Regions from separate parts of the Bradyrhizobium sp. USDA 376 genome, predicted to be linked through region 3. Evidence: riboswitches for the same ligand, from Rfam matches in the RefSeq annotation. Region 3 holds a riboswitch; each other region holds the start of a gene.
The links. A riboswitch is a leader RNA that binds a small molecule or an ion and turns the genes downstream of it on or off. The one in region 3 is predicted to bind cobalamin.
Positions count from the first base shown of each region.

Region 1: it holds a riboswitch for cobalamin, as region 3 does, so the genes downstream of both, ACVJ19_RS23590 (energy-coupling factor ABC transporter permease) here and ACVJ19_RS31270 (TonB-dependent receptor) in region 3, are expected to answer to the same signal.
Region 2: it holds a riboswitch for cobalamin, as region 3 does, so the genes downstream of both, metE (5-methyltetrahydropteroyltriglutamate--homocysteine S-methyltransferase) here and ACVJ19_RS31270 (TonB-dependent receptor) in region 3, are expected to answer to the same signal.
Region 4: it holds a riboswitch for cobalamin, as region 3 does, so the genes downstream of both, ACVJ19_RS23525 (DUF1636 family protein) here and ACVJ19_RS31270 (TonB-dependent receptor) in region 3, are expected to answer to the same signal.

Region 1 covers NZ_JBSSGN010000001.1:5,053,530-5,058,710, forward strand. Annotated here, with positions in the region: gene cobM (precorrin-4 C(11)-methyltransferase) at 1-564, shown strand, start outside; gene ACVJ19_RS23580 (cobyrinate a,c-diamide synthase) at 564-1,874, shown strand; gene cobA (uroporphyrinogen-III C-methyltransferase) at 1,871-2,602, shown strand; cobalamin riboswitch at 2,648-2,867, shown strand; gene ACVJ19_RS23590 (energy-coupling factor ABC transporter permease) at 2,905-3,582, shown strand; gene cobF (precorrin-6A synthase (deacetylating)) at 3,622-4,371, shown strand; gene cobT (nicotinate-nucleotide--dimethylbenzimidazole phosphoribosyltransferase) at 4,382-5,181, shown strand, end outside.
Region 2 covers NZ_JBSSGN010000001.1:9,189,304-9,194,484, reverse strand. Annotated here, with positions in the region: gene ACVJ19_RS43195 (hypothetical protein) at 209-934, opposite strand; gene ACVJ19_RS43190 (hypothetical protein) at 1,280-1,570, opposite strand; cobalamin riboswitch at 1,922-2,123, shown strand; gene metE (5-methyltetrahydropteroyltriglutamate--homocysteine S-methyltransferase) at 2,225-4,570, shown strand.
Region 3 covers NZ_JBSSGN010000001.1:6,721,238-6,726,418, reverse strand. Annotated here, with positions in the region: gene ACVJ19_RS31290 (adenylate/guanylate cyclase domain-containing protein) at 1-1,702, shown strand, start outside; gene ACVJ19_RS31285 (hypothetical protein) at 1,830-2,006, shown strand; gene ACVJ19_RS31280 (hypothetical protein) at 2,160-2,372, shown strand; gene ACVJ19_RS31275 (hypothetical protein) at 2,862-3,083, shown strand; cobalamin riboswitch at 3,148-3,345, shown strand; gene ACVJ19_RS31270 (TonB-dependent receptor) at 3,459-5,181, shown strand, end outside.
Region 4 covers NZ_JBSSGN010000001.1:5,041,088-5,046,268, reverse strand. Annotated here, with positions in the region: gene cobN (cobaltochelatase subunit CobN) at 1-1,736, opposite strand, end outside; gene cobW (cobalamin biosynthesis protein CobW) at 1,736-2,770, opposite strand; gene ACVJ19_RS23525 (DUF1636 family protein) at 2,767-3,141, opposite strand; cobalamin riboswitch at 3,238-3,457, opposite strand; gene cobO (cob(I)yrinic acid a,c-diamide adenosyltransferase) at 3,497-4,132, shown strand; gene ACVJ19_RS23515 (cobyric acid synthase) at 4,138-5,181, shown strand, end outside.

The DNA.
Region 1 (5,181 bases), 1.7 Mb from region 3:
AAGGATGTCGCGCGGCTGCATTCCGGCGATCTCTCGATCTGGTCGGCGATGGGCGAGCAGCTCCGCCGCCTGCGCGCGCTCGGTATTCCCTATAGCATCACGCCCGGCGTTCCCTCGTTCTCTGCTGCCGCGGCGGCGCTGGAAGCCGAGTTGACGCTGCCCGGCCTTGCCCAGACCGTGGTGCTGACGCGCACGCCCGGCCGTGCCAGCGCGGTGCCTGAAGGCGAGAATCTTGCCGCATTCGCCGCGACCGGCGCGGTGCTCGCGATCCATCTGTCGATCCATCTGCTCGACCAGGTCGTCGCCGAGCTGACGCCACATTACGGCGCGGATTGCCCGGTCGCGATCGTCTGGCGTGCGAGCTGGCCAGATCAGCGCATCGTGCGCGCGAAGCTGGCGACGCTGGATGCCGCCGTTGGTACCGAGATGGAGCGCACCGCGCTGATCCTGGTCGGTAAGACCCTTGGCGCTGCGGATTTCGACGAGAGCCGCCTCTATGCCGCCGACTACGACCGCCGCTATCGGCCCGTTGGAGTGTCGCCGCGCTTTCCGGAGGTCTCCTGATGCCGGCAGGGCTCGTCATCTCCGCGCCGGCGTCCGGCGTCGGCAAGACCACGCTGACGCTGGCGCTTGCGCGCGCCTGGCGCAATCGTGGCCTCGAGGTGCAGTGCTTCAAGAGCGGACCTGACTACATCGATCCTGCGTTCCACGCGGCGGCCACGGGACGCGCCTCCGTCAACGTCGATAGCTGGGCGATGGACCGCGCGACGATCTTGCATCTCGTCAGCCGCGGCACGGATGCCGACATTGTCCTCGCCGAAGGCTCGATGGGCCTGTTCGATGGCGTCGCAGCGCGCGGTGTTTCCGGCACCGGTGCCTCTGCCGACATCGCGGAGATGCTGGGCTGGCCGGTGGTGCTGGTGATCGATCCATCGGGGCAGGCGCAAACGGCGGCGGCGATCGCCGCTGGCCTGCGCGACTATCGCCCCGGCGTGCGCCTTGCCGGCGTCGTGCTCAATCGCATCGCCAGCCCGCGCCACGAAGACCTCGTGCGGCGTGCGCTCAACGATGCCGGCATTGCCGTGTTCGGCGCGCTGCCGCGCCACGCCGAGATCAGTTTGCCGAAGCGACATCTCGGCCTTGTGCAGGCGGAGGAGCAGGCCGAAATCGGAAAGCTGATCGACGAGGCCGCGCGCTTCGTCGCCGAGCACGTCGATCTCGATACGGTGCTGCGCTTCGCTGCCAGCTGGTCGCCGCAACCTTCGGCGAACGGGCTGAATGTGACGCCGCCAGGGCAGCGCATTGCGCTGGCCCGCGATGCCGCATTCTCCTTCGTCTATCCGCATATGCTGGAAGCGTGGCGTACGGCGGGCGCGGAGATCTCCACATTCTCGCCGCTCGCAGATGAAGTGCCCGACTCGAGCGCCGACGTCTGCTGGCTGCCGGGCGGGTATCCCGAGCTTCACGCGGGAAAGATCGCGGCCAATGCGCGCTTTCGCAGCGGCTTGCGCGCCTTCGCCGAGATGCGTCCGGTGCACGGCGAGTGCGGAGGCTATATGGTGCTGGGCGCAGGCCTGACCGACGCCGACGGCATCCGCCATGAGATGACGGGCCTGCTTGGCCTGGAGACGAGCTTTGCCAAGCGCCGCATGCATCTGGGCTATCGTCTTGCCACCCTCGCGGTGCCGATGCCGGGGCATCAGGCGGGCGCACGCCTGCGCGGTCATGAGTTCCACTATTCGACCATCCTTGCCCAACCCGATACGCCGCTGGCGGTCGTGCATGATGCAACGGGCGCGGTCATTGCCGAGACCGGCTCGCAGCGCGGCCGTGCCACCGGCACATTCTTCCATCTGATCGCGGAGGACCGGTGAGCGGTTTCGTCTCCTTCATCTCCGCCGGCCCCGGCGATCCCGAGCTCCTCACCGTGAAGGGCGCCGCGCTGCTGCGCGAGGCCGATGTCGTGCTCTATGACGACCTCGCCTCCGGCGCGATCCTTGATCTCGCCCGGCCCGGCGCCAATCTCGTCGCGGTGGGAAAGCGGGCAGGGCGTCCTTCGACCAAGCAGCACCATGTCAATCGTCTGCTGGTCGACTACGCCGCAACCGGCGTGCGCGTCGTTCGCTTGAAGTCCGGCGACGCCGGCATATTCGGCCGGCTCGAGGAGGAGATCGAGACGTTGCGCGAAGCCGGCATCGGCTACGAGATCGTTCCCGGCGTCACCTCGGCCTGCGTCGCCGCGGCCCAAGCCGGCATTCCGCTGACCCGACGGCACACCTCACGCCGAGTCCAGTTCGTCACCGGGGCCGATGTCACCGGCGAGCTGCCGCCCAACCTGAACTGGGCGGCGCTGGCCGATCCTGAAGCGACTACCGTTGTCTATATGGGCCGGCGCACCTTTCCGGCGCTTGCCGCAAAATTGATCGCCCACGGCCTCGCTCCAACCACCCCGGCGCTGTTCGCCGAATCCCTCGGGCGGCCCGACGAACGGCTGGTCCGCACCACGATTGCCGAGCTTGCCGAGCAGCTTGCACGGGGCGGAGCAGCTTCGACGGCCGCCGTGATCCTGTTCGGCGCGCTGGCCGGGGAATATCCGTCATGATGGCCACTGCCGCCGTTCGCCCCTTGACGCCCGCAATGCGAAAGGGGCACACAAGAGGGGCATGGTGCTCGACGCGGCGCAAAGCGCCGGAGCATAATCGGGAATGGGGATGGGCGGACCCAGTTGCGGCGCCCAAAACCCCAGCCGCCCCCGCGACTGTAAGCGGTGAGGGGCTCCGATCAGCCACTGGGCCGCAAGGTCCGGGAAGGCCGGAGAACCCCAGTGAACCGCGAGCCAGGAGACCGGCCGTGCATGTTTTGAGGCCAAGGCCGTCGGGTGTGACGGCAGGAAGGAACTGAGCCATGCATATCGAACCCGGCGTCGTGATGGGCGCCAAGCTCGTGTTGAGTTACGCAACCGGCATCGCCGCAGGTGGCGTTGCCTTGAAGCTCGCGGCCGAGACCGTGCGCGAGCAGGGTATCGGCTCGCTCGCCGTGCGCACCCTCGCGACCACCGCGCTCGTCTTCACCTTCTTCGAGATCCTGCCGCACTTCCCGGTCGGCGTGTCCGAGGTGCACTTCATCCTCGGCTCGACCTTGTTCCTGCTGTTCGGCGCGGCGCCTGCAGCCCTCGGCCTTGCATTTGGCCTCCTGCTCCAGGGCGCGTTCTTCGAGCCCGCTGACATCCCGCAATATGGCATGAACGTCACGACGCTGCTGGTGCCGCTGTTCGGTATCCAGGCGATCGCGGCGCGGATCATTTCGCGCAACACCGCCTATGTCGATCTCAGCTATCGCCAGGCGCTGGCGCTCTCGACGACCTATCAGGCCGGCGTGATCGCCTGGGTGGCGTTCTGGGCGCTTTATGGCTCCGGCTTTGCCATGAGCAACCTCGCCAACATCGCGACGTTTGCGGCCTCCTACGCGCTGGTCATCGTGATCGAGCCGCTGGCCGATCTCGCCGTGCTGGCGCTGGCGAAGTCGTTGCGCGGTGTTACCGCGCCCGGCCTCGTCACCCCGCGCCTGCACAACGCGGCTTAAGAGACAAGGGGCGGCTGTCATGGCCGCCCCGTACGCCCGATGCTCACGCTCTCCCTGATAGGCATCGGTTGCGGTGATCCCGCGCAGCTCACGCGCGCCGCGATCCGCGCCATCAACGCGGCCGATCTCGTCCTGATCCCGCGCAAGGGAAGCGCCAAGTCCGATCTCGCGGATCTCAGGCGGACGATCTGCACAGACGTGCTCACCAACAAAGCGACGCGCATCGTTGAGTTCGACCTTCCTGTGCGTGATGCAGCCGAGGCGGACTACCGCAAGGGTGTGGATGATTGGCACGATGCCGTGGCCGCCGCGTGGTCGCAGACCATTGCAGGCCATCTCGGCGGTGACGGCAAGGTCGCGCTGCTGATCTGGGGCGATCCTTCGCTCTATGACTCCTCGCTGCGTATTGCGCGCCGGCTCGATCCCTTGCCTGACATCGAGGTCGTGCCCGGCATCACATCGATCCAGGCGCTGTGCGCGGCGCATGCGCTGCCGCTCAACGATATCGGCGAGCCCTTTCTGGTCACGACAGGCCGTCGCTTGCGCGAAGCCGGCTGGCCGCAGGGCGTCGATACGGTGGTCGTGATGCTCGACGGCGGCACCGCATTCCAGTCGCTCGATCCGGCCGGCCTGCATATCTGGTGGGGCGCCTATCTCGGCATGCCCGATCAGATCGTCATATCCGGCGCGCTCACCGACGCGGGCCCGCGCATCGTCGCTGCGCGGCAGGAGGCGCGCGAGCGGCACGGCTGGATCATGGACAGCTACATCCTCAAGCGCAGGCCGTAAGCGAGGCAGCATGCTCCCCGACTGGGTCACCCGGAAATGCCCCGAGATCTCCGCGGTCCATCGCGATGCGGCGATCGCGCGTCAGGCACAGCTCACAAAGCCGACCGGCGCGCTCGGCCGGCTCGAGCAGCTCGCGATCGAGCTCGCCGGCCTGCAAGCGAGCGAACAGCCGCGTGCCGCGCGCGTGCCCATCATCATCTTCGCCGGTGATCACGGCATCGTCGCGCAGGGCGTGTCGGCCTATCCGCAGGCCGTCACCATCGCGATGATGGCGAATTTTGCCTCGGGCGGCGCCGCGATCTCGGTGCTGGCGCGCGAGCTGGGTTCAAACCTGGAAGTCGTTGACGCCGGCACGCTGGCGGCGGCGATGCCTGATATCATCACCGACAAGCCGCGTCACGGCACGCGCGATTTCAGCGTCGAAGCTGCGCTCACGCCTGCGGAGCTGGCCTTCGCCTTCGAAGCCGGCCAGCGCGCGGTTGCGCGCGCCGAGGCTAGCCGGCCTGACCTTCTGATCTTCGGCGAGATGGGCATTGGCAACACCACGACCTCCGCGGCGATTGCGGCGAGCCTGCTCGGCATCAGTGCCGAGGAGATCGCAGGCAGCGGCACCGGTGTCGACGCCGCCGGTCGCGCGCACAAGGCGCGCGTGATCGATGCCGCGATTGCGCGCCATGGCGTTGCGGGCGCGCCGCCCGAAAAGATCCTGTGTGCCGTCGGCGGTCTCGAGATCGCGGCGATCGCGGGCGCCATCATTGCGGCTGCGCAGCGCCGCATCCCTGTGTTGATCGACGGCTTCATCGTGTCGGT
Region 2 (5,181 bases), 2.5 Mb from region 3:
ACCACATCTCGCAAGCTCGTGCGCGCCGCTGACACTAGGCGGAACAAACGGAATCGCGCGGCCCGACCTTCTTGCGACGGGACGGACTGCTGCGAGAAAGGCACCCGGACCGTTGCGGATGCTAAAACAAAGCAAGTGTAGAGCGCGTATGTCTTGCAATAGGTTCGAGGCGCTCCGCCACTGCGGCAAGATGTTGCTCTGCGGCGGTTTACTCAGGCCTTGGCTCTCCTAAGTCTTCCTCTTCTTTTGGCTCGGTGCGTTGGAACCAGGAGCCAGGGGGAAATTTCGCGATGCGTTTGGCAAAGGAGGATTGTGGCTCCCAATCCTGTCCTTCTCTCTTCTCGAAAGTGATGACCCCGTTGTGTGTAAAATAACGTGGTCCTTGGATACTACAATTCACCAAGAGCAGAACGCGCCACACGCCACCCTTCTCGGCCGGTTTATCATTCCGCTTCGGTAAGTAGTCCACTCCAACTGGTTCAATGATAGTGCAGCGGCCCTGCCGCAGAAGATCGCCGAGCCGGCCTTGCGGGGTAGTCACAAAGTTGAAGTTGGCCGGATCATGCAGAAAGCGAAGATTTGCGTCCCTTTCGCCATCTGCGACTTCACTGGCGATTAGGGAGAGCGCCAGGGCGCGCCAGCCCAATTCCATCGGCTTCGCATAAGTCGACGCAAGTTCAAGCGTGCCGTCGAGGGCGATCTTCCAGGCGATAACGTACTGTTCGTCCGATTTGTTGTCCCGGTGTCTGGTCCACGAAACGAAAATAAAGTCGTTTTGGCCAAGTTCAACAACGCCCCACATTTGAGGCACGAACTGTGCCACCTTCGAGACATTGGAGATAATTTGTTCTATCGTCTCACCATCTTGCGCTCGCCAAGTTGACTTCAGTCGTTCGACAAGGGGACTGTCGCTGGCCCGAATATTATTGCTCATGGCAGCCGGCCAGGCGAGGCAGATTAAAAATCCGACCACGCTAAGCCATAGCGCGGGTCTTCCAGGCATTCTCTTCATAACCCTCGGCCTATCGCGTTTCATCCAAATATCTTGTGAAGCAGGCAACCTCGAACCTGCTATGCCATCGCAAGAAGTTTACGGGGATGCACCCGCTAGCTGTCCCGCGCGAGCAGGCGCTCCCCTCTATGTCATGCGCAGCTAACTTCCCCGGCAGCGACTGCGTCAATTGGCTGAGCTGGACCTGCCCAGAGGAGGAGACTGGGCATTCCGAGGGTCTGCATTCTTCGTGCCAGGCAATAGGCGGAAAATTTCACGGAGTTTGTGTCACTCTTGTCGACTTTCCGACCTTTGCATGTTTTCGATGTTTCTGTTTGGCGTATCCGCCGCAGCTTGTGCATCCATGTCCCGCACCGGATATTTAGCAGAAGAGTTGAACGCCTCGATGCCGGATGCCTGTGGACGGAAGTGGGTTTGCCGCCATTGAGCTGTGTGGTTCGCTATCGTGCCGCCCGCGTTCGAGCTGCGTGATTGCCAAGCACCAAGCCGGCTTGATCCCAGCTCTGAAGTCTGGGTGGCACGCAAATCAACCCCTCGCCAGTTGCTAAATTTCGCCACGTGCCTTGGCCTATTCGCCGCAGATCCTTTAGTTGAGCGAAGAGCTGGCTAGCTGAGGTGCTGGGCGAACCTCTGGAAATCGCAAAGCCGCATTGAAAGCGCTCTGATATAACGTCGGTACTCCCGCCGGCAGGCTGCTTCTGTCCCTTTCATCAATTTAGCGTGCGGCTCCGCCTCAAGGCAGCTCCGATGCTTATCCGGCATCTGAGAAGGATATGTCTGATTATGACATCTCTGATGAGAGAATGTTTCTAGATGGTGAAGTCACAGAGATGCACGGTCATTCGGCTAGCGGATGTCGCAGATTAGCTTGCACATAATCTGAGAGGTTGACGGAAGAGTTCTCCTGCCGATAATCCAAGTCGTCGAGGTTCTCCGGTTCCCATTGATCCGGAGCTAAGAGGGAAGCCGGTGCAAATGCCGGCTCTGCCCCCGCAACTGTGAGCGGCGAGCCGCTGTCCGACGATGTCGCTGAAGCCTGCACGGCTTCGGGAAGGCCGGACAGCAGCGATGACCAGCAAGCCAGGAGACCGGCCCCGACAATATATTGGTCCACGGGCGGGGTGTCTCGGTGGTGCGCCAAGCAGCCGTCGCACGCGCGACTTCTCCTGCCTGCGTCCGCCATGGCCTTTGTCCCCAACAGGGGTTAACGCTATGTCTCCTCTCTCTCTTCCAGTTGCTACGCTCGGAACGCCACGCATCGGCCCAAGGCGTGAGCTCAAGCTCGCTCTAGAAAGCTACTGGGCTGGAAAGATTAGTGAACAGCAGTTGCACGAAGACGCATTCGGCCTACGCGCAGCGAACTGGGCTCGTCAAAAATCGCTCGGCGTCACGATCATTCCGTCAAACGACTTCTCGCTGTATGATCAGGTGCTCGATACAAGCGTCATGGTTGGCGCAATCCCGGAGATCTACGCCGCGAACGGAGAATCCGTTTCGCTCCAAACGTACTTCGCCATGGCCCGCGGATCGCAATGCGGCGAGCAGGATGCGAGTTGCGCCCAGAGCCCGCGGGGATCTGGCGTGCCCGCGCAGGAAATGACCAAGTGGTTCGATACCAACTACCACTACATGGTTCCTGAGTTTTACCGGGGACAGGCGTTCAGACTGTGCTCTCGCAAACCCGTCGAAGAGTATGAGGAAGCGAGGGCTCTTGGCTTTCAGACCCGCCCTGTCCTGATCGGGCCGGTCACATTTTTAAAGCTCGGCAAGAGTACCGATAGTGCGTTCCAGCCCCTCTCTCTCCTCGATGATCTGATACCCGTCTATATCGACCTTCTGCATGAATTAGCCAAACGAGGGGCAAGTTGGGTTCAGTTTGACGAGCCCTGCCTGGTCCTTGATCTGGATGAGGCGGCGCGAAATTCGTTGCTGCACGCCTATAACCGGTTCGCAAAGGAGGGACCCGCTATCAAGATCATGCTTGCGAGCTATTTCGGCGCCCTAGGCGACAATCTGGATACTGCCTTGAGCCTGCCAATTTCCGGTCTGCACGTCGATTTGGTTCGAGCGCCAGAACTATTGGATCAGATCGTTGCTGACGGCCGAAGTGATCTCGTCATGTCGCTCGGTGTCATCGACGGCCGGAATGTGTGGCGGTCGAACTTGCCGTCGCTCCGTCAGCGGCTGAAGCCCTCGATTGCGAAGCTTGGCAGGCACCGTGTACAGCTCGCTCCATCCTGCTCGCTGCTTCACGTGCCGGTCGATGTTGAACTCGAGACCGGGCTCGCGTCCGACGTCAAGAGCTGGCTTGCTTTCTCGGTTCAGAAGATGCGTGAGCTTGCGATCCTGGCGCGGGTACTCGCAGGCGACCAGAATGTTGGGCTAGCTCTTGCCGAGTCGGAATGCGCTGCGACTGCCCGCCGGACCTCGCCGAAGATCCATAATGCCAACGTCGCTGTCCGAATGAGGGCGATCGATCAGACGATGCGCCAGCGCGCCACCCCGTTTGCCCGTCGTTCCGAGATCCAAAGGGAACGCTTTGGACTACCGGCTTTTCCCACCACGACGATAGGATCGTTTCCGCAGACCACAGCGGTGCGAAATGCTCGCGCGGCGCATGCGCGAGGTGCGATGAGCGAGGAGCAATACGACAGGTTCCTCAAAGAGGAGATAGCCCGCGCCGTACGTTGGCAGGAGGACATCGGTCTTGACGTCCTCGTTCATGGCGAATTCGAGCGTAATGACATGGTGCAGTACTTCAGCGAGCAACTCGCCGGCTTCGCATTTACAAGGAATGGATGGGTTCAGTCCTATGGTTCGCGCTGCGTTAGGCCCCCGATCCTGTTTGGCGATGTAGTGCGGCCGAAGCCGATCACCGTGGAATGGTGGCGCTACGCGCAATCACTAACTAGTAAGCCGATGAAGGCGATGTTGACCGGACCGGTGACGATCCTGAACTGGTCGTTTGTTCGCGATGATATTCCTAGAAGCGAGGTCTGCCGTCAGCTTGCGCTCGCGATGCGCGATGAAGTCCGCGATCTCGAGAATGCCGGTGCGGCGATGATACAGATCGACGAAGCTGCACTTCGCGAAGGATTGCCATTGCGCCGGTCGGACTGGAAGGCATATCTCGATTGGGCCGGAGATTGCTTCCGCATCTGCTCATCGGGCGTTACCGATCAAACGCAAATCCATACACATATGTGCTACTCAGAGTTTAACGACATCATCGGTGCGATCGCTGCAATGGATGCGGATGTCATTTCAATCGAGACGTCGCGATCGAAAATGGAGCTGCTGGATGCGTTCAGGAGGTACGAATATCCAAATCAAATCGGACCGGGCGTGTACGACATTCACTCTCCGCGCGTTCCCGAGACGGACGAAATGAAGGAGCTGATCGTGCTAGCTCGGACGCGCTTGCAGGATTCTCAGCTCTGGGTCAATCCGGACTGCGGCCTAAAAACGCGCAAATGGGAGGAGGTTCGGCCTGCGCTCGCCAACATGGTCGCTGCCGCGCGCGAACTGCGCGCTGCATCCGATCCGCAAATCCGTTGATCCCGAGCTCCGGTCTGTTCTCGACAAAGCTAATTGGGTTATGGTGATTTACGCTTTCCACATTATCGAGGCTATCCTTGCCGCTGACAAAATGCCCGGTCCACTTCGTGGACCGGGGAAGGTACGGTCTCGGAGAAAAGATGGTGACGCGTTACGCTAGTTTCGTCGGCCGCGGGAGAATTGCCGGCTGCTCGATCAAGGCGACGACATTCGCCGAAAATCTGCGACCCATTCAAGCAGAAGTGCCGCAGCTCAATCATGCCATGGTACGCGGCCGTCTAGGCTGTGATTTGTCGCTCATGGGCACGTTGGCAACGGCCGCGACAGCAATGAGAAAACTAATGCTTGACGGACACCGCAAGGCACCGGCGCGGATTCGGTCCGCTCGGAGATGCCGTCAGGCTCCCTCAATCAATCCACGCTAGATAGTTTCCGAAGAGAGGACGTCAAAGGCACTCCGTACCCCAACTCACGCCAATCCATTTGGAATAACGGCTATCCGGGCCAGATACGCCAATGCGTCGGCCGCACAGCGATTTGCTCTCCGGTATTCGCGTTGATCCATCCGCCGAAGATCCGGCGGCAAGGAAAGACCACCCGGTGAATTGAAT
Region 3 (5,181 bases):
TGTCGGCATCGCCCTCGGACTCATCGTTCTGATGCTGGTCACCTCGATCCTGTCGATGGTGATGTCGAGCCAGGTCGGCGTCCTCCTTGACGAGCTGACCAATCGCTACATCCCGGCCTATGGCGACCTGGCGCGCGCCAACATCCGTTCGCTGGAGCGATCGGTGGCGCTGCGGCGGATGATCATGATGAAGATGCAGGCGTCCTCGGACGAGGAGGCCTACGCGGCGCGCCTGCGCGAGTTCGAGGAAGCGGACCGCAAGATCGAGGAAGAGGCCGAGGGCGCGCGCAAGCTGATCAATGCGATCATCGATGATACCAGGACGCCATCGGACAATGCCGCGCTGGCGCGGATCGAGACCCGCATCGAGACCGCCGTCAGCGAGCTGCGCCGCGATCAGAACGCGGACCACGCAAAGCTCCTCAAGCAGATCGACGCACAGCAGATGGCGGAGGCCCGCGCCACGCTCGAGCATATCGACGCGCTGCGCGACCAATTCAACCAGAAGATCGACGCCATCCGTGGCGACATGCTCAAGCAGGTCTTTGCCTCCACGGCGACGGTGATTGGCCGTCAACATCAGGCGATCCTCATCTCGGGCCTGGTCACCGTCCTCGCCGCCGTCGTGGGATTTGTCTTTGCGCTGCTGGTCTCGAGCGGCATTACCCGCCCGGTGCGGCTCCTGCTGGCCGGCACCCGCGAGGTCGAGGCGGGCCACTTCGACAAGCCAATCACCGTCTCCACGCGGGACGAGATCGGCGAGCTCGCCGCCGCCTTCAACCGCATGATCGAGCAACTCCGCCACAACGAGCGCATCCGCGAGACTTTTGGCCGCTACATCGATCCCAAGGTGGTGCAGGGCCTGATCGAGCGGCCGGAGGTCGCCATCGACGGCCAGCGCCGGGTGATGACCATCATGTTCTGCGACATGAGCGGCTTCACCTCGATGAGCGAGGGCATGACCCCGCGCGGCCTCGTCAAGGTGATGAACCACTATTTCACGGTCATGTCCGCTCCCGTGAGGAACAATCGCGGCGTGATCGACAAATATATCGGCGACGCCATCATGGCCTATTGGGGCCCGCCCTTCATCGAAGGGGACGAGCCGGCGCTGCTCGCCGGCCTTGCCGCCGTCGAGATGGCCGATGAGGTGCCCGCGCTGCAGAAGCAGCTGCCGGATCTGCTCGGCATCCGCGCCATGCCCGCACTGTGCGACCTGCGGATCGGCATTGCCACCGGCGAGGTCCTGACCGGCAGCATCGGCTCCGAGTTGATGATGAGCTTCACCGTGATGGGCGATGCCGTGAACCTCGCCTCGCGGCTCGAGGCCGTCAACAAGGTCTACGGCACCCGCATCCTGATCGCGCAGGCGACGGCGGATGCGATCGGCGCGCATCTCGAGCTGCGCGAGATCGATCGTCTCGCGGTCGCCGGCCAGAGCGCGCCGCAGGCGATCTTCGAGGTGATCGGCAGGGCAGGCGCGCTGACGGAGGCGCAAGCGAGCCTGCGAGAGCATTATGCCGAAGGTCTTGCCGCCTATCGCACCTGCCGCTTCGCCGAAGCCCGTGCCGCCTTCAACGCGGCGCTCGAAGCTGTGCCTGGCGATGGTCCCTCGCGCACGCTGCTCGATCGCATCGCGCAGTTGGAGGCCAATCCGCCGGAGGAGGGCTGGGACGGCGCCTGGCGGTTGGAGCAGAAATAGGTAGCGGCATCCTCTTCTCGCCGCCTGCGCCGACGAAAATTGATGCTACCCCATAACCATGTTCGCCGTGACCTATTTCCGGGGCTTAGGCTCATTGGTCCTTGTGGCGTTTGATGGGGACACGCCGATGACAGAACTTGAGGACAGGCTGGAACGGTTCGAGACGCTCACGGCCGAATGCGAGCTGATCGCCAAGCTCGCCACCGACAGCACCAAGCGCGCATTCTATCTGAAACTGTCAGAACAGTACCGCCAACTCGCGGTGGACATGCGGCAGGTGATCGCGACGAAAACTGCGGCCTGACGCCGGCTGCAATCCGTTTTTAATCTTTGGCGCGCATCCTCCAGGGATGCGAGCGCGGGGCTTCCACGGTTGCTCGCGGTGGGAATGCAGGGGTCCGTTGCGGTGCAACGTGCCTCGCTGACGTCGCTTTGCCACTCTCTACAGGGCAATCCCATGCGCCTTCTTGCAGTCCTTGTTCTCGCGCTCGCAATGGCAGCCTGCAACCAGGAACAGGACATCACCGGGTCGACCTCGACCTGCCCGATGCGGAACTACAGCTCGTACAATGCGCGCGACATGAACCAGTGCGTGGCCGCCTGCAAGGCGTGCGACCACGGCACCACGGTCACCTGCACCACCTCCTGCACCCTCAAGGGCGCGCACTGAGCCTTTCAGCCGGATGCCGGCGGATCGGGAACAGCGAGTCCGTTGGCGCCGCACGGCATGAGGCGGGCGGTGCTTGGGCACCGGAACGATTCACATGGGTTAATCATTGAAGGAGCGGGCAGGACGCGGAGTCCGATGGAATGGGTATGCTCGATCCCGGGCGGTTTCTGGTGTCTTGCTCGCAATGCGAGGCCTGGCCGATGGCCGCCAATGTGAAACGTTCGAGCTGGTCGGCGTCCCCGCATGAGGTTCGCTTCGTGTGCCCGCGCTGTCGCCGCGAGGAGACCGCGATCGTTTCTGCCTCCGGCGAGTTGACGCCAATCCGGCGCGTCGACGTTCCGCCGCGCGACGTGGCTGCGGCCTGGGCTCAGGCGCAGCGTCCGAGAGGCCGGACCTAGACGGCCGACACATCGCTCGCTTGCGTTTTGGAACCCGGCCGGTCACCGAAGCGTTTCCGCCTCCGACATCAACGCGATCGAGGCTGTGCGAATGATCAGCGAGCATTTCGACACCCGCACCCGCATCAACATGAAGCTGGCACTGGACCGGGTCTGCCGCAATCGCCCCGACGGCGAGGACCACGACTTCCGCAGATCGGTCGCTGAAAACATCATCCGCTGTGCGCTGGCAGGCCGCACCGGCATCGGCCAGCTCGTCGACGCCGGCGAGCGGGCGATGATCAGGACGCAGGCGGAGCGGGAGCCGGTGTGATCGTGTTCGCCTGACGTTCGGGCTCATCGTTCGACCGGTCGATTGACTCAACCTGCGAACGCCCCGTAGATTGATCGGTGACGGTTCTCCTCATGGAGATCAAAAGGGAACGTGGTGCGGGATTTTCCCAAAACCACGGCTGCCCCCGCAACTGTAAGCGGTGAATCTTTCGTCATATGCCACTGGGAATCTCGGTCCTGGGAAGGCGACGTAGAGGTAACGACCCGCGAGCCAGGAGACCTGCCGTCAGCCGTGGTCACACGCGAAGATGTCGGTCGGGGAGTACAGACATTAGCTTCACACGAGCAATCCATCGCTCCGCGTGAAACCTCGTTCGCTGTGACGTGCCACTGACGTCATACCGAGGTTACAACTGTGTCCCGCATTGTCTCTGCCGCCAGGCGCCTCAGCGCCGGCCTTGTCGCATCCATTTACCTCCATTCGCTCGATCTCTCCGTCGCCCGGGCGCAGCAGGCTGCCAACGAGCAGCTGCCGCCGGTCGAGGTGACCAACTCCGACGATCAGAACCGCACCCGCGCCAGGGCGACGGGCGATGGCGACGTGGTGAGGAGGCGTGCGCCGTCGAGCGGCGCCGGCTCATCCGGCTCCGGCAATGCGGCTGCCGCCAGCAACGGGGGTATCGTCGGGGCCGCTACGACCGTCATCACGGCCACGGACATCGCGCATTCGCCGTCGCAGACCCTTGCCGAGATCATCGCAACGCAAGTAGCGGGCGCCCAGATCACGACGCTCTATGGCGGCCCGATCGGCGCCAGGACCAGCGTCGACCTGCGCGGCTTCGGCGCTTTTGCGACCGCCAACACGCTGGTGCTGGTCAACGGCCGGCGGCTGAACGACATCGACATGGCGCAGGTGGACCTCTCCACCATCCCGCTCAATTCCGTCGAGCGCATCGAAATCACGCGCGGCAATTCGGGCGCGGTGCTTTACGGCGACAACGCAGTCGGTGGCGTGATCAACATCGTCACCAAGAACGGCATCGGCGGACCGCCCGTGACCGCGCGCATCGAGGCCGGCTTTGGCTTGTTCAATACGAAGCTTGGCAACATCTCGACCTCGCTCAATTCCGGTCCATGGTCGACCTCGTTTTACGGCAACACCGTCAAGACCGACGGCTACCGCGACAACAATCGCTATTCCCAGGAGAACGGCGTCGGCAATCTGAACTATACGACACCTGGCCTCTCCGCGTTCCTGACCGTGACAGGCGACAATCAGGAGCTGCGACTGCCGGGTGGCCGCACCGTCGATCCCTCGATCGGCGTCGACGAGCTCGCAACCAATCGGAAGGGGACCAGCACGCCCTTCAACTACGCCAACCAGCAGGGGTTTAGCGCGACAGCGGGCTTCACCAAGACTTTGGTCAACGGCGTCGATCTCATCGTCGATGGCGGCGTACGCGACAAGAAGCAGCAGAGCGCGTTCTTCTCCAGCCCAACGCCGGTTCCTGCACTCTTCACGTCAACCTATGTCGATGCCGGTCTGACGACATGGTCGATCACGCCGCGCCTCAGCGTGAAGAGCCTGCTGCTGGGGATGCCGTCGCAGCTCTTGACCGGCATCGATTATTACGATGCGAACTTTCAGCAGAACCGCGGCGCCGGGCAGGGGCTCGCGCCCTGGCACAATTACGCGCTGAGACAGCAGACGGTTGCGGGCTATTTTCAGCACACATTGAGTGTGCTGCCCACGACCGACATCTCCTACGGCGCGCGGATGCAGAATGTCAGTCTCTCCGCACGCGACAATTTCGACCCGGCGGCACCCTTCAACACCGATATCGGCGCGCTCCCGCTGCGGAGCGATGAGACCCAATACGCGCTGCATCTCGGCGCGGAGCATCGCCTCAACGACATGGTCTCGCTGTTCGGCCGTGCGGCGCGCGCATTCCGCACGCCTGACGTGGACGAGCGCGTGTCGTCGGGCCCGTCGTTCGATCCCTTCACCTTCGCTCCGATCCCGCAAACCTTCCAGCTCAAGACCCAGACCTCGCAAGACATCGAGGGCGGGCTGCGCATCAAAGGGGGCGGGCTGCAGTTGCAGAGCAGCCTCTATCTGATGGACCTCGCCAACGAGA
Region 4 (5,181 bases), 1.7 Mb from region 3:
GCGCCGATGCGCCGCTTGGCCTGCGCGGCCTCGCCGGGATCGTTGACGATGAAGGGGTAGACGACGGGGAGATCGCCGATCAGTGCTTCCGGCCAGCAGCGCGATGACAGCGCCACCGATTTCCCGGGTAGCCATTCCAGCGTGCCATGCGCGCCCATATGCACGACGGCGTCACAACCCTGCTGCCGGAGCCAGAGATAGAACGCGACATAGGCATGGCGCGGCGTGCGGGCGAGATCGTGATAATCGTTATCGCGCCTCGCCGTTTCGCCGCGCTCGGGCTGGAGCGCGATGATCGACTTTCCGCACGCCATGCCCGCGAAATGAAACGCGCCGTCGCGGCAGCTCGGATCATTCTCCGGTGCGCCCCAGGCTCGCGCGAGCTCATCCTGCAAGGCTTGCGGAAGACGCGCGAGCGCGGCGCGATAATCGGCAACGCTCCAGGTCAGGTGCTGCGCGAGCAGCGTCTCGCCGAGCGCATGGACCGGCGCGACATCGAAGCCGGCCTCCGCGAGATCGGCTACCAGGGCTTCGACCGAAGCAAGCGCATCGAGACCAACCGCATGCGCGATCTGGTGCGGACGGCCCGGATAGTTCGAGAGCACGATCGCCGCGCGCTTCTCGCCGGCAGGCTTCTCCGCGAGGTGCCGCCAGGCCGCGACGCGCGCGGCGACGGCCTTGACGCGCTCATCATCCGCGCGATGAGCCAGGTGCGAAAACTGCAGATCGGGATCGCGCTCAGCGGCCGACTTGAAGCTCACCACGCCGGTGAACAAACGACCATCGACCTCGGGCAACACCACATGCATCGCGAGGTCGCCGGGCGAGAGGCCGCGCAGCGATTCCATCCAGTCCTCACGCCGCGCGGTGGAGAGCGCGACCTGAAACACAGGACACGTCGCGGCATCGAACGGCGTGGTGCCGTCGTCGCCAACCGCGGAAAACGCCGTCGCATTGACGATCGCAGCCGGCGGATTTTGCGCGAGATATGCGCGCAGCCAATCGGCAACGCCTGCAGCCTTCAACGAAGTGACGAACACGCCATACGCGTCAAAACCGTTGTCACGCAACGCCGCGATGAGTGCATCGACGGGGCCGGTGTCGGCCGCGGTGAGATAGGAGCGATAGAAGGTCACCAGCGCGCGCGGCTTTCCCTCGTCCGACGTCGGCGCAGCAATGACGCCGCGCGCGGGATCGTAAAAGCCCATCTCGGGAACGGTCATCTCGCCGGCGACCGGGCCTGCATAAAGCCCCGAGGCCAGCGCAAGCTGCGCGATCGCGGCTTGCGCCGCGACCGGGCCGCCGGTGTCGCAGAGCACCTTCAGCCGCCGCAGCGTCGAGACCGGCAATGTCGAATATGCATCGAGCCGGGTGTCGTCGCGGCCATCGGCCGGCAGCACGGCCAGCACAATGCCGCGATCCTTCGCGAGTTGTTGGAGAGCCGCGAGCCCGTACGGCCAATAGGACTCGCCGCCGATCAGGCGCACCAGGATGCCCCTCGCCTGCGACAGCGTGCGCTCGATATAGGTGTCGACCGACAGCGGATGACGCAGCTCCGCGAGATTGGCGAGCCGCAGCGACGGCAGGCTGTCACGGCCTCGCCGCCAGCCGGCCGCGAACGCGGCAAGGTCCGAATCCGAGTACGAGAGCACCACGAGATCAGCCGGGTCCTGGCCGATGTCTCTTGGCGTCGCGGTCTCCTCCAGACCGTGGCTCTCGCGGAAGACGACGTGCATCAGATACCAAGTCCTGACCTGATCGCGGCCTCGTCGATGTCACCATGCTCGCCGATCACGACGAGCTTTGACTGCCTGAGACCCGCGCCCCAGGGCTTGTCGAACTGGTGGCGCACGCGTTCGCCGACGGCCTGCAGCAACAAGCGCATCGGCTTGCCCGCGACCGCGATGTAGCCCTTGGCGCGCAGCACGTTCTGCTCGCGCGCCAGACGCTGCACGGAAGCGACCAGCGCATCGATATCGGCAACTTCCGGAAGATCGATCACGACGGAAGCGAAATCGTCATGCTCGTGCTCCTCCTCGCCATCATGATGCGAGGGGCGCGCGGCGAGATCATTCTCCGCGGCAGCGCCGAGACCGAGGATCACGCGCGCATCGATTGCGCCGTCGGTGACGGGCAGCATCGGCACGCGCCGCGGCATCTCGGCGGTGATCGCCGCCTTGGCGGCTTCAATCCCTGCGCTGCCGGCGAGATCGGCCTTGGTCAGCAGCACGATATCCGCACAGGCGATCTGGTCCTCGAACACTTCCGACAGCGGCGTCTCGTGATCGAGATTCTCGTCCGCCGCACGCTGCGCTTCGACCGCAGCCGGGTCCGGCGCGAAACGGCCGGCGGCCACAGCCTCGGCATCGGCGAGTGCGATGACGCCGTCGACCGTGATGCGCGAGCGGATCTCCGGCCAGTCGAACGCCTTCAGCAGCGGCTTCGGCAGCGCCAGGCCCGAAGTCTCGATCAGGATGTGATCAGGCCGCACCGGCCGCGCCAAAAGCTGCTCCATGGTCGGAATGAAATCGTCGGCGACGGTGCAGCAGATGCAGCCATTGGCGAGCTCGACGATGTTCTCCTCCGGGCAATTGGCGTCGGCGCAGGACTTCAGGATCTCACCATCGACACCCTCGCTGCCGAACTCGTTGACGAGCACGGCGAGCTTCTTGCCGTTGGCATTGCTGAGCAGATGCTGGATCAGCGTGGTCTTGCCGGAACCGAGAAACCCCGTAACCACCGTGACGGGGACTTTTGCGAGCGAGTTCATTCAGCGGCCTCCGGCACGACGGCGATGGGGGGAATGCGGGCAAGCGATTGCTTGCGGAAGATTTCGGGGCGGCTGCGCCAGGGCACGAGGCCATCGGGTGCCGCCGCATAGGCCGCGGCGCCGGCGACGACGTCCTGCGCATTCGCATCCGACAGGCGGCCATAGACGTAGGACCAGCGGCCGGGCGCGCTGAGCGCGACCGAGCAGCCCTGGCTGCATGCCGACAGGCATTCGACGGGAACCACATTGACACCCTCGGGCACGCCGGCCTCGAGAATCGCACCATGCAGGCGCTTGCCGGGCGTGGTCTCGCCCTCGCCAAGCGTCTGGCCGGCGCGGCAGGTGATGCAGACGTGAAGTGTGACGGTCATCGCCTCTTCCAGGATAAACATCGGGAGGCGATGAGGCACACGGACCATTCTCCTGAAGGCCCGCTTCCCCGTCGCGGAACACCCCGTCCGCCGGTCCAAAACTCGTCCGCGCTGGCAGGTCTCCCGGCTTGCGGAGCAGGGTTTTGCCCTTCGATCCCCGCCTTCCCGATTCCCGTGGGAATCAGTGGCTTCGGGCATCTCTCCGGTCACGGTCGCGGGGGCGGCTGCATTTTGGACCCAAATCTTGCCGATTCGGACCCTATCGCATTCCCTCTTCGCCTGTCATAGGACAGGAACCAACGCCGGGCCACCATTTGCCCCCGGCCGCCTCTTGTCAAGCCGAAGGACCCGTCAGATGACGCCTGAACCGGATACCCAAACGGCCGAGGAAACCGACGCCCGGCACGCCCAGAAAATGGCGAAGAAGAAGGCCGCCCGCGACAAGATCATGGCGACCAAGAGCGGCGAAAAGGGCCTCATCATCGTCCATACCGGCGCGGGCAAGGGCAAGTCCTCCTCCGCCTTCGGCATGATCGTCCGCTGTGTCGCCCACGGCTTCCCCTGCGCGGTCGTGCAGTTCATCAAGGGCGCCTGGGAAACCGGCGAGCGGCGCCTGCTCACCGGCCATTTCGGCGACCTCTGCCAGTTCCACGCCATGGGCGAAGGCTTCACCTGGGAGACTCAGGACCGCGCCCGCGACATCGCCGCCGCGCGCGCCGGCTGGGAGAAGGCGAAGGAGCTGATCCAAGATTCCAGCCTGCGCATGGTCGTGCTCGACGAGATCAACATCGCGCTGCGCTACGACTATCTCGACATCGCCGAGGTCGTCGAGTTCCTGACCACACAGAAGCCGCCGATGACGCATGTCGTGCTCACCGGGCGCAACGCCAAGGACGAGCTGATCGAGATTGCCGACCTCGTCACCGAGATGACGCTGGTGAAGCACCCGTTCCGCTCCGGCATCAAGGCACAGGCCGGCGTCGAGTTCTGATTTCGATGGCACGCGCATTGATGATCCAGGGAGCCGGCTCGGACGTGGGCAAATCGCTCATCGTCGCCGGCCTTGCGCGCGCGTTCACGCGGCGCGGCCTGCGTGTGCTCCCGTTCAAGCCGCAGAACATGTCGAACAACGCGGCCGTCACCGTCGATGGCGGCGAGATCGGCCGCGCCCAGGCGCTGCAGGCGCTCGCCGCCGGCGTCGAGCCGCACACCGACATGAATCCGGTGCTGCTGAAGCCCGAGACCGATGTCGGCGCACAGGTCGTCGTGCATGGAAAGCGCATTGCCACCGCGCGTGCGCGCGAGTATGCGGCGATGAAGCCCTCGCTGATGGGCGCGGTGCTCAAGAGTTTTGAGCGTCTGAAGGCGCGCGCCGATCTCGTACTGGTGGAAGGCGCCGGCAGCCCGGCCGAGGTGAACCTGCGCAAGGCCGACATCGCCAATATGGGCTTTGCCCGCAAGGCCGACGTTCCGGTCGTGCTGGTCGGCGACATCGACCGCGGCGGTGTCATTGCGCAGCTCGTTGGTATCAAAGCGGTCATCGATCCCGACGATGCCAAGATGATCCAGGGTTTTGTCATCAACAAGTTCCGCGGCGATCCCACGCTGTTCGACGACGGTTATAGGCTGATCGAAGCGAAGACGGTCTGGCGCGGCTTCGGCGTCCTGCCCTGGTTTGCCCGCGCCGGCGAGCTGCCAGCCGAGGACGCGCTGGGCCTGAGCGATGCGCGCAAGCCGGGCCAATGCAAGATCGCGTGCCTGGCACTGTCGCGGATCGCCAATTTCGACGATCTCGATCCACTCAAGCTCGAGCCCGGCGTCGATCTCGTGATGGTTCGTCCGGGCGAAGCGATCCCGGGTGATGTCCGTCTCGTCATCATCCCCGGCTCAAAATCCACCCGTGGCGATCTCGCCTTCCTGCGCGCGCAGGGCTGGGACATCGATCTCCTGGCGCATCATCGCCGGGGCGGCCATGTGCTCGGCCTCTGCGGCGGGTATCAGATGCTCGGGCGCAGCGTCGCCGATCCTGAAGGCCTCGAA